2 regions of the Lysinibacillus irui genome follow, and region 1 is predicted to be linked to the other one. Evidence: riboswitches for the same ligand, from Rfam matches in the RefSeq annotation. Region 1 holds a riboswitch; the other holds the start of a gene.

What was found. A riboswitch is a leader RNA that binds a small molecule or an ion and turns the genes downstream of it on or off. The one in region 1 is predicted to bind lysine.
Positions count from the first base shown of each region.
Region 2: another riboswitch for lysine. It lies ahead of OU989_RS01165 (amino acid permease); the one in region 1 lies ahead of OU989_RS10755 (transporter substrate-binding domain-containing protein).

Region 1 is NZ_CP113527.1:2,142,940-2,148,578, reverse strand. It holds gene OU989_RS10775 (toxic anion resistance protein) at 1-920, shown strand, start outside; gene OU989_RS10770 (DUF6501 family protein) at 965-1,162, opposite strand; gene OU989_RS10765 (amino acid ABC transporter ATP-binding protein) at 1,426-2,157, opposite strand; gene OU989_RS10760 (amino acid ABC transporter permease) at 2,170-2,895, opposite strand; gene OU989_RS10755 (transporter substrate-binding domain-containing protein) at 3,066-3,923, opposite strand; lysine riboswitch at 4,043-4,229, opposite strand; gene tnpA (IS200/IS605 family transposase) at 4,661-5,137, opposite strand; gene odhB (2-oxoglutarate dehydrogenase complex dihydrolipoyllysine-residue succinyltransferase) at 5,306-5,639, opposite strand, start outside.
Region 2 is NZ_CP113527.1:224,474-230,112, forward strand. It holds gene OU989_RS01150 (nitric oxide synthase oxygenase) at 1-725, shown strand, start outside; gene OU989_RS01155 (TraB/GumN family protein) at 799-1,329, shown strand; gene OU989_RS01160 (CynX/NimT family MFS transporter) at 1,381-2,589, opposite strand; lysine riboswitch at 2,767-2,943, shown strand; gene OU989_RS01165 (amino acid permease) at 3,026-4,489, shown strand; gene OU989_RS01170 (response regulator transcription factor) at 4,653-5,345, shown strand; gene OU989_RS01175 (sensor histidine kinase) at 5,349-5,639, shown strand, end outside.

The DNA of each region.
Region 1 (5,639 bases):
ATGCCAGTCAAATCGATTTAACTGATTTTGAATCATTGCTATCTCTTGGGCAAGATTCGCAGCGAGCCTTATCTCAATTTGCGGATCGAATGCTTGCACAGGTGAAGCAAAAGGACGTTACTAAAATTGGGCAAATGCTTGATTCCTTAATGCAGACACTAGATCGAGTAGACCCAACAGCTTTAGAGCCAAAGAAGCAAACGTTCTTCAAAAAAATGTTTGGTAAAACAGAGCCCTCGGTCAAGCAAACGTTAACAGAATTTGAGCGTATTAGTATTCAGGTAGAACGTATTGGTGTTCAACTAGAACGTGCACAGCTCCAGCTGATTAAAGATGTGGAAAACTTAGAAGCACTTTATAACCATAATCGAGGATTTTTTGAGGAACTGGCTACTGCCATTGCAGCAGGTCAAATGAAAAAACAACAAGCTATTGAAGTAGAGCTACCAGCACAAATAATGAGTATCCAAGCAAGCAAACAGCCGCTCGCTATTCAGCAGCTCAATGATTTTGCTGCGCAAATTGAACGATTGGACCAACGTATTTATGATTTACAAGTATCTCAGCAAGTAGCCCTGCAAACGGCTCCTCAGATACGGATGATTCAACAAGCTAATCAAACGTTAGCCGAAAAAATTGAGTTCTCAATTGTTACGCTAATTCCGCTATGGAAAAACCAACTGGCAATGATGCTATCGATGCATATGGATCAGCACTATGCCCGACTAGAGGAACGGTTATCAAAGACACATGATCGTTTTACAAGTCCATCTTTTGAACAGCAAGTTTCAAAATTTAAAGAAACACAGCATGAATTACAAACAGCAATTAAGGATGTCTTTGCTTTGCATACGGCAACCGAACAAGAGAAACAACAGCTGCAAGATGTAGCGGGTGCTCAAGGCTATCAGCGAGATTAAAAAATGGGTGGCTCAGCAAATGCTCTGAACCACCCTGTTTTTATTTATTCGAAATAATCCTTATAATAGCCGCCGACATTACCTGTGTTGTCGATAATAAAAATGAATTCTTCTGTTTCGTTTTTTACTTCATATTCTTTACCTACTGTTAAGACGTTGGACACTAAGTATTTCGATGCATTTGTATGTTTGCAGGTAACCGTTCGTAATGTTGGCGCATCTTTCCATTTTAAATGTAACATATTCTCTCTACCTCTCTTTACTAGCAAAAGCTAATGTCTATTGCTTATTTTATAATATTTTGGGTCTTTTGTGGAGAAAAAAGAAATACTATACCTATTCTATCCAAAAAAAAATGAAATTCGGGGTGTTCTCATGAGTTTTGGTGGTGTACCGCAATGGTTTTTTATCATTGCTGTAGCATTCGCAATCTGCTTTGTGCTCTATGCAGAATGGAATTCTAGAAAATAAGTGAGTCCAAAATAATGGACTCACTTTTTTGTGCTTATTTTAAAGTACGTTTTAAAAACTCTTTCGTACGTTCATGTTGTGGATTGACTAATACTTGTGATGGTGGGCCTTCTTCCACAATCACACCTTTATCCATAAAGACGACACGATCTGCCACTTCTTTTGCAAACTCCATTTCATGTGTCACAATTAACATTGTATTCCCTGCGTCTGCTAATTGTCGCATAACCTTCAGCACCTCTCCTACCATTTCTGGGTCCAGTGCTGATGTCGGTTCATCAAATAGCATTACTTCGGGATTCATAGACAGTGCTCGAGCAATTGCTACACGTTGCTTTTGTCCGCCTGAAAGCTGACGTGGCTTAGCGTTTACATATTGATCCATACCTACGATCTTCAAATATTTCAGCGCTGTTTCTTCCGCTTCTTTCTTCGAGCGCTTAAGTACTTTGATTTGGCCGACTGTGCAATTACTTAACACATTATGATTATTAAATAAATTGAACTGCTGGAATACCATTCCTAGATGGGTACGATATTCTTGGATATTGTGCTTTTCATCTAGGATGTCTTCTCCCTGATAAATTATTTGCCCGCCACTTGGTGTTTCTAATAAATTTATGCAACGAAGTAGTGTAGACTTACCAGAACCAGAGGAACCAATTAAACAAACAACCTCGCCTTTTTCCACTTGGAAATTCACATCTTTTAACACTTGGTTACGTCCAAATGATTTACTTAAATGTTCGATTTTAATGACTGCCATTTGTGCGTCCCCCTATACTGCTTCTTTTTGTTCTTTTTGATAGGCATCCGGTCCATCCAAACGTTTTTCAACATATAGAAGGATGCGAGATGCGGTAAATGTCATAATGAAATAAAGAACACATGCGACAAAGAACGATTCAAAATAACGGAAGTTGTTACCTGAAATTGATTTTGTTTGGAAGAATAACTCTGTTACGCCGATGACATTTAATACGGCTGTATCTTTAATATTCATAATTAGTTGGTTACCTGTTGCTGGTAAAACGTTACGTGCTACTTGCGGCAGGACTACGTGAAGCATGATTTGGAAGTGATTCATCCCAATCGCTGATGCTGCCTCGTATTGACCATTATCAATCGATACAATCCCACCACGCACAATCTCTGCCATGTATGCCCCTGTATTAAGAGAAACGACTAAAATACCTGCTGTGATAAAATGCATGTCAATTCCAAACGCGATATCTAATCCGTAGTAGACAACCATAGCCTGTACAATCATTGGTGTACCACGGAAAAATTCAACATAGCATGTTAGGATAAAATTAATAAGCTTCAGGCTATAAAATTTTATTCCTTTTTTACGAACTGGAATCGTATGCATAATTCCGATGAAAAATCCGATGAATGCACCAATAATTGTACTAATAATCGAAATCAGTAACGTATAATACGCACCTCGTAAAAACATTTGCCAGTTGTTTTCAATAATTGAAATTATCCATTCAAGACTCATGATGTTCCTCCTTACAATGTCATGTTGCTTGCTTATCTTTTTCGTGTCCTAGCTCTTTCTACCATTCTATGATTTGTCACGCTAGGACATTATCATTATGTAGAGAGGTTCTCATTTTGATAATGATGAAATGATCATGCACGGACCAGCAACTAGTCCGTGCCTTGTCATTATTGTGCTGCTGGTTGATTCTTAATCGCTTCTTCCATAATGGCTTGACGATCGTCCTCTGTAATACCTTTTAATATTTCGTTAATTTTTTCACGATTTGCATCTTCTTTGCGTAAACCTACAGCAATTGAAGTGTTAGAAAGATCTGTATCAAAGCCTTCTTCAAATGCAACATATGTGAACTTATCGTTCGCTGCTGCAGCGGAAATTCCTTCTGGACGTTCTGCTACATAACCATCAATTTTGCCAGCCTCTAAAGCGACACGCATTGCCGGGAAGCTTTCCATAGCAGTTTGTTTGTCTACACCTTTAATTTGATCAATAACTGTGTAGTTCGATGTATTTAATTGGGATGTAATTTTTGCACCAGAGAAATCTTGAATTGATTTTGCCCCTTCATATTTGCTACCCTTTTTAATCACCATTACGAAATCCGACGTGTAGTAGTTTTCAGTAAAGTCGATTGTTTTCTTACGTTCTTCTGTTGGTGACATACCCGCAATGATTGCATCAATTTTGTTTGATTGTAGCGCTGGTACTAAGCCGTCCCATTCCATTTTTACGATAACTAGCTCTTTGCCTAAGCCTTCAGCGATTTTTTTCGCCATTTGTACATCATAGCCGCCTGCATACTCTGCATTATCAGCAATTTTTACCGCGCCATTAGCATCGTCCTGCTGTGTCCAGTTGAATGGTGGGTAGCCAGCCTCCATTCCAATGCGGAATTCACCGCCGCCTTCTTCCTTGTCCGCGCCAGCATCACCTGAACCGCCGTCTTTTTTGTCGCTAGTGCCACATGCAGCTAGCACAATTGCTGTCATGATAGAGATCATTACTAACAACCATTTTCTTTTCATGAAAAACTCCCCTTTTCTGTAAAAAAATAAGACAACTGTACTAAAAAAGACCTAAGTTTATTGAACTTAGGTCTTACCTTTTATGACAGTTGCCCAAATCCTCACTATTATTTCCATATTTCCGAGATAGCACAACCTAGTAAACCTGGAAATCAATTTACTAGGACAGTCCTGCACTTATTCACTGCAGACCCAGCATAAAAGTACGAGCTCCTTTTATACTTCGGCGATATTTCCTTCTTCATTGCGTCTTCGCTTGCTTGTACTCAACAATGAACTAATAAATACCGCGCCTCTACCTCACTGGTAACATTCGTGAGGTTTGTTTATTTAATTGATATTTAGATACTACTATAAAACTAATATGTTCGTCAAGACGATTTTAACATTTTTCTGACTAATGACAATATTAGGTTATTATGCGTTCTCTATCCATTTTAAATCATTGAGCTTTCGTCAATATTTCTGAAAATTACAACATATTTTTATTATAGAGTATGTTTTCTATGTGAGAAAAGTTGTGTTTATTTCTTTTTTGCTCCTCTATACGATATAACATTAGTACTCTTTCAAAAATAGAATCGGTCGAAAGATTTCATTATGCACAATCAGAACCACCAGTCTAACTGGTGGTTTGCTCTACGCGTGAAACGCTGGGGTACTGGCCCATGTCTAAAGACACACTGAAAGGTCCGCCAACCGCACTCCGTTTTCACGCTACCACTAAAGTGGTTTTATTATTTTCGCTTTTTTGCTTGTATTTCTTCTCCTGTAAATGGATCAATGAATTCTTTCATAGTCATTTGATCCTCAAGAATATCCTCTTGCAATTGATTTTTTATATATTCCTGTATGATTTTTCTGTTTCGACCTACTGTATCTACATAATATCCGCGACACCAAAACTTCCTATTTCCATATTTGTATTTCAGGTTCGCATGCCGATCGAATATCATTAAACTAATCTTCCCTTTCAAATAACCTACAAACGATGAAACACTTATTTTTGGTGGAATACTCACCAACATATGAATATGATCAGGACAAGCTGTAGCTTCAATGATTTCTACTCCTTTTCTTTCACATAACTGGCGAAGAATTCTACCTATATCTGCTTTGATTTTTCCATAAATAATCTGCCTTCTATATTTTGGCGCAAAGACGATGTGATACTTACAATTCCATGTCGTGTGTGCTAAACTTTTATTATCCATTTGGAGCCCCTTTCGTACGAAGTCGGTTGACCAGACCTGATTTCATTGTACGGCTGGGGTTTTTTTCTTGTCCATAGCTAGAAGCCCTTTGGAACCCCTCGCATAGCAAGGGGTTTTCAAAAGATACAAAAAAACCCTGCTGAACATTGTTCGCAGGGTTTAATGGTATTATGAATTTAATAATAAATCTTCTGGGTTTTCAATTAATTCTTTAACTGTTTTTAAGAATCCTACTGAATCTTTTCCATCGATGATACGGTGATCGTAAGAAAGTGCTACATACATCATTGGACGGATTTGAACTTCCCCATTTACAGCAACTGGACGGTTAACAATAGAATGCATACCTAAAATACCAGCTTGAGTACCGTTCATAATTGGTGTTGACATTAATGAACCGAATACACCACCGTTTGTGATTGTGAATGATCCACCAGCCATATCATTTAAGCCTAATTTTTTATCACGAGCTTTTGTCGCTAAGTTAGCAATATCTTTTTCG
Region 2 (5,639 bases), 1.9 Mb from region 1:
ATCGAGTACGGATTTGGAATCACCAACTTATCCGTTATGCGGGCTATGAAACGGAATTAGGTGTTATAGGTGATTCTCATTCTGTTGCGTTTACACAAGTATGTGAAACGCTAGGCTGGAAAAGTGAGAGAACAGCTTTTGATGTGTTACCACTTGTTATACAAGTAGATGGGCGAGCTCCAAGGCTGTTTACAATTCCAGCAGAATATATTTTAGAGGTGCCAATCCGCCATCCAGAGGAAGCTGAAATAGAAAAATTAGAGATGAAATGGTATGCTGTACCCATTATCTCGAGTATGCGTTTTCGAATGGCAGGCATTGATTACCAAGCTGCTCCTTTTAATGGTTGGTATATGGGGACAGAAATTGGAGCACGTAATTTAGCTGATCATGACCGCTATAATATGCTACCAGCTATTGCTGAGATTTTTAATCTTGATACAACCAAACAAGCTTCTCTTTGGCGTGATCGTGCATTAGTGGAGCTTAATATAGCAGTTCTCCATTCCTTTAAAGAAGATGGGGTAAGCATTGTCGATCATCATACAGCGGCTCAGCAGTTTAAATTGTTTGAGGAAGCAGAGCTATCGGCTGAACGGGAAGTTACAGGCAACTGGACATGGTTAATTCCACCGCTTTCACCTGCAACAACGCATATTTTCCATAAGCCCTATGTAAATGTCTATCATACACCAAATTATTTTTATCAAAAACCATGCTATTAACAATAGAAGACTCTTCAATTTCCTATCAGTAAATTTATCAATTAATTGTATTTTAAGAAGAGGGTGATCCACTATGTTGGAGCAGCAAATTCCAGATATCCCGTGGCAACAATTGACCACACCTTATGGAAGAGGTGCAGCCATTCCGCAGCTGATTGAAGAGGAAAATTACCGACAACTAGCTGAGTTAATTGAACATCAAGGTACACTTTGGCAGGTGACACCATGGGTTTTGTTAATCCTTTTAAAAAAGCTGGGTAGTCAAGATAAGGAGGATGTCTCCTTACAAGAAATTGAACTTTATTTAGCCGTTGCTCAGGCGATTACTGTGGATTATTTAGAGCCAACACAAACTGTTCAACCCATGCAGAAGCTGCTAGATAGAAACTACTTATGGACAGAAAATGAAGAGGATGACGATCAAGAGTGGGAAAGAGAAACGCCGACGGGCTATGAGCAGACAGCATTTTTAAGCTATTATTATTTCAGCTATCTACTCTTACAAGAGGCTATCCCTAGTTTAACGGCTATTACAGTGCACAATAACGAAGCAGCAGACCGTCTTGCGGAACTGCTAAGGTTATTAGAGCAGCTGAATAAATAGGTTGATAAAAAAGCAGATGAGAAACATATGCCATTTCCCATCTGCTCCAATTTAATGGACATATTCATCTTTAGAAGCTCTCATTGAGCAGAAGAAAAGTACCATTGCCACAACTACAAAAAGCCAGCCAGCAATATCCCAGCCACCGAATAAATCATGCAAGTAGCCAAAAAGAATAGGACCAATTGCGGCAAATAAATACCCTAAAGATTGTGCAAAGCCTGATAAATCTGCTGCTTCAAAGGCAGTACGGGTGCGAAGGGTGAAAAACATCATGGCTAATGCGAATGAAGAACCACCTGCTAATCCTAGAAGGACCATCCAAAGTACTCCAAGGCTTGTCCATTCCATTACAACACCAACAAAGCCTACTAAATAGAACGACGTAAACATCAGTACAAGAGGTCGCTGTGAAGTCATTTTACTAGCAATAATAGGCACAGCTAATGCCATTGGAACTTGAGAGAATTGCATAATAGAAAACATCCAGCCAGCCTTATCAGGAGCTAATCCTTGGGCAATATAGATTTCTGGAATCCAAGCTGCAGTCGTGTAGAATAATAAAGACTGTAAACCCATTGCGCCTGTGACGGCCCACGTAACAGGTGATTTCCATAGTGGTGGACCTGACTTTTTAGATGAGGTAGTTGGTTCAGGTTTATTTGATTTTAATTGAGGTATCCAAATTAAAATCGTAACGACAACAAGTACAAGAGCAATGGCCAAAGCCCCTTGCCAGCCTAATGATGAATTAGCTATTGGATAGCTAATACCTGCGCCAAGGCCAGCAGTTAAATTCATGGACATGGTGAAGAAGGCCATCAGTAAGCCTACATGGTATGGAAATTTCAATTTTAGTAATCCTGGAATGAGTACATTTCCAAAAGATATTGCTACGCCAATTAGCATAGTACCAAATATAAGTAATCCTGTTGTTCCAAGTGAGCGTAGAACTATCCCTAAGGCCAATAGAATAGTGGATAAAAATAAAGTAAGCTCAAGCCCTAGTTTACGTGCTACGATAGGTGCAAAAGGCGATATGATGGCAAAAGCAAGCAATGGAATAGTTGTTAGAAAGCCTGCTAATACATTAGAGATACCAAGATCATCACGGATAAAGGATATGATTGGACCAACAACAGTTAATGGCATTCGTAATGTAGAGGCAATAAAAATAACCCCAAAGACTAAAAGTAATGTTGTTCCTTTCCAGCTAATTTTTTTACTTGGATAACTAGCGGAATGATCATTTGTAGTCAAAATAACTCCCCCCTGTTATTAACCATTCTAATTGAACTACTATAACACTTTATCACACTATTAAAAATAGTAGAAGATTCATAAAATACAGAACATTTTCCGTGTTGTTGAAATGTCTATGGTCTTATGTTAGTATAATAATCATCATAAATTTAATAATTATATGCCTCATGTTTGTATTGAGGTAGAGGTCGCGATATTTATAAGTATGCTAATTGAAATGACAAGCATTGATGAGATTAGCTGAAAGGAAATATTGCCGAAGTGTGAGGGGACTTGAAAACCTCATGCTGGGGCTGTCTCCGAAAGGAACAGAACTGTCACGTTTGTACAACGTGTTGAGCTATCATTTAGGAAAAACTGAGGATTAACTTAGCCATCACATTGTTCATGTGATGGCATTTTTTTGCCTCATAAATAGGAAGGAAGCTATATCGTGAGTGAAATAAAAGTAAATCAGCTCGGTCATAACGAACCAAAGCTGAAAAAAGAATTAAAAAGCCGTCATATTACAATGATTTCTTTAGGCGGTACAATTGGTACGGGGCTATTTTTAGCTAGTGGTGGTGCCATTGCACAAGCAGGGCCAGGAGGCGCATTGCTTGCCTATGCCTTAATTGGTGTTATGGTGTACTTCCTAATGACGAGCTTAGGAGAGATGGCTGCTTATATGCCATCATCAGGTTCATTTAGTACGTATGCAACAAAATTCGTAGATCCAGCACTAGGCTTCGCTTTAGGTTGGAACTATTGGTATAACTGGGCAATTACGATTGCAGCAGAAATTGCAGCAGTGTCTTTAATAATGAAATATTGGTTCCCAGATAGCTCATCAGCACTTTGGACAGTATTATTTATTGCTGTTGTGCTAACGTTTAATTTACTTTCTGTAAAGAGCTATGGTGAAAGTGAATATTGGTTTGCTATGATTAAAGTAGCAACGGTCATTGTTTTTATTATTATTAGTTTATTAATGATTTTTGGTATTTTAGGTGGTCAGGCACCTGTAGGCTTCACAAATTTCTTTATTAGTGATGGGCCATTCCATGGGGGCTTCCTTGCTACCTTTGGTATTTTCCTGGCTGCAGGGTTTTCATTCCAAGGAACAGAGCTTCTAGGTATAACAGCTGGTGAAACTGATGATCCAGGTAAAAATATTCCGAAAGCTGTAAAATCCGTATTCTGGCGTATTCTTTTATTCTATATTTTAGCAATTGGTGCAATAGGAATGCTGATTCCTTTCACAGATGAGCGCCTATTATCAGAAGATATTGCAGTATCACCATTTACATTAGTGTTTGATCGCTTAGGTATCGCCTTTGCTGCGTCGTTAATGAACGCTATTATTTTAACGGCTATGCTATCAGCAGGTAACTCAGGGCTTTATGCATCATCTCGTATGTTATGGCAATTAGCGGTGGATGGTCATGCGCCTAAAATCTTTACAAAGCTTAGTCGCCGTGGTATTCCAATTTACGCGCTACTAGCAACATTAGCTGTAGGCTGTTTAGCATTTTTAGCGTCATTTTTCGGTGACGGTGTGGTGTATATCTGGCTATTAAATGCCTCTGGAATGTCTGGCTTTATTGCATGGCTTGGCATTGCATTTAGTCATTATCGTTTCCGTCGTGCATTCGACGCACAGGGCTTAGATCCAAAGCTATTACCTTATAAAGCAAAATTGTATCCATTCGGACCACTATTCGCCTTTACAGTTTGTATGATTGTGGTCATTGGACAAAATTACACAGCCTTTACAGGAGACAAAATCGATTGGTACGGTATTCTAGTTTCTTATATTGGAATTCCATTTTTCTTACTATTATGGTTAGGCTATAAAATTAAACATAAAACAAAAATGCTTCCACTTAATGAGTGTGATTTAAAAGTGGAGGATTAAATAGAAAAGCTGTTCTGTATACCGTTGTATGACGGTTGATAGGACGGCTTTTTTATATTTGGGCGTTAAATTTATTTCTTAATCTATATCATATATATGGTAATATACTATAGATGTGGAAAGTCATACTAATGGCTTTTTAGTTAGGAAGAGGTGCATGAAAATGCAAAAACATATTTTACTAGTTGAAGATGATGAGGCTATTCGTGAAATGGTAGAAAACTTTTTACTATTGGAAGGCTTCGGTGTTACAACTGCAAAGAATGGAGAAGAGGCATTACAGTATTGTTTAAACCATTCATTTGATTTAGTTATCTTAGATATTATGATTCCTAAACTTAATGGATTAGAAGTACTAAAAATAATTCGAGAACAAGCAGCGCTTCCTATCATCATTATGTCAGCAAAGGATAGTGATGTAGATAAAGCTTTAGGGTTAGGCTTAGGTGCAGATGATTATATTGCTAAACCATTTTCTATGCTAGAGTTTTCTGCTCGCGTAAAAGCCGTTATTAGACGAGCAACCAAATATTCTAGTCAAGTGGATAACAAACAAGATGTAGTAGTGATCGATAATTTAACGATAAATATGATTAACTTTTCTGTAGATAAAGATGGGCAAGAAGTGAAACTAACATCTAAGGAATTTGCCATTTTAAAATTGCTTGTAACAAATCGCCAGCGAGTTTTTACTAAGGAGCAAATTTATCAGACAATATGGAAAGATACTTACTACGGTGATGAAAATATTATTAATGTACATATAAGAAGACTTCGCGAAAAAATTGAAGATGATCCGTCTAATCCTCATTATATAAAAACGCTGTGGGGAATTGGCTATAAGTTTGAGGGATAAAATATGACGTTATGTCTATTACTAATTATTTTGTTGCTGGCGGGTATTATTCTTTATCAAAGAAAAGTAAAAAAAGAACAAGATGATACAATCCAATACATGCATGAAAAAATACAAGCAATTGTTAATAAACCAACTAATGAAAAGGTTTTAGTTGCTACGACAAATCCAGAAATTCAGCAATTACTGATTACAATAAATGCCTTATTGGATGACAAGCAAAAGGTTCTTGCTACACATCGAAAAATGGAAGATTCAATGAAAAAGATGTTGGCAAATATTTCACATGATCTT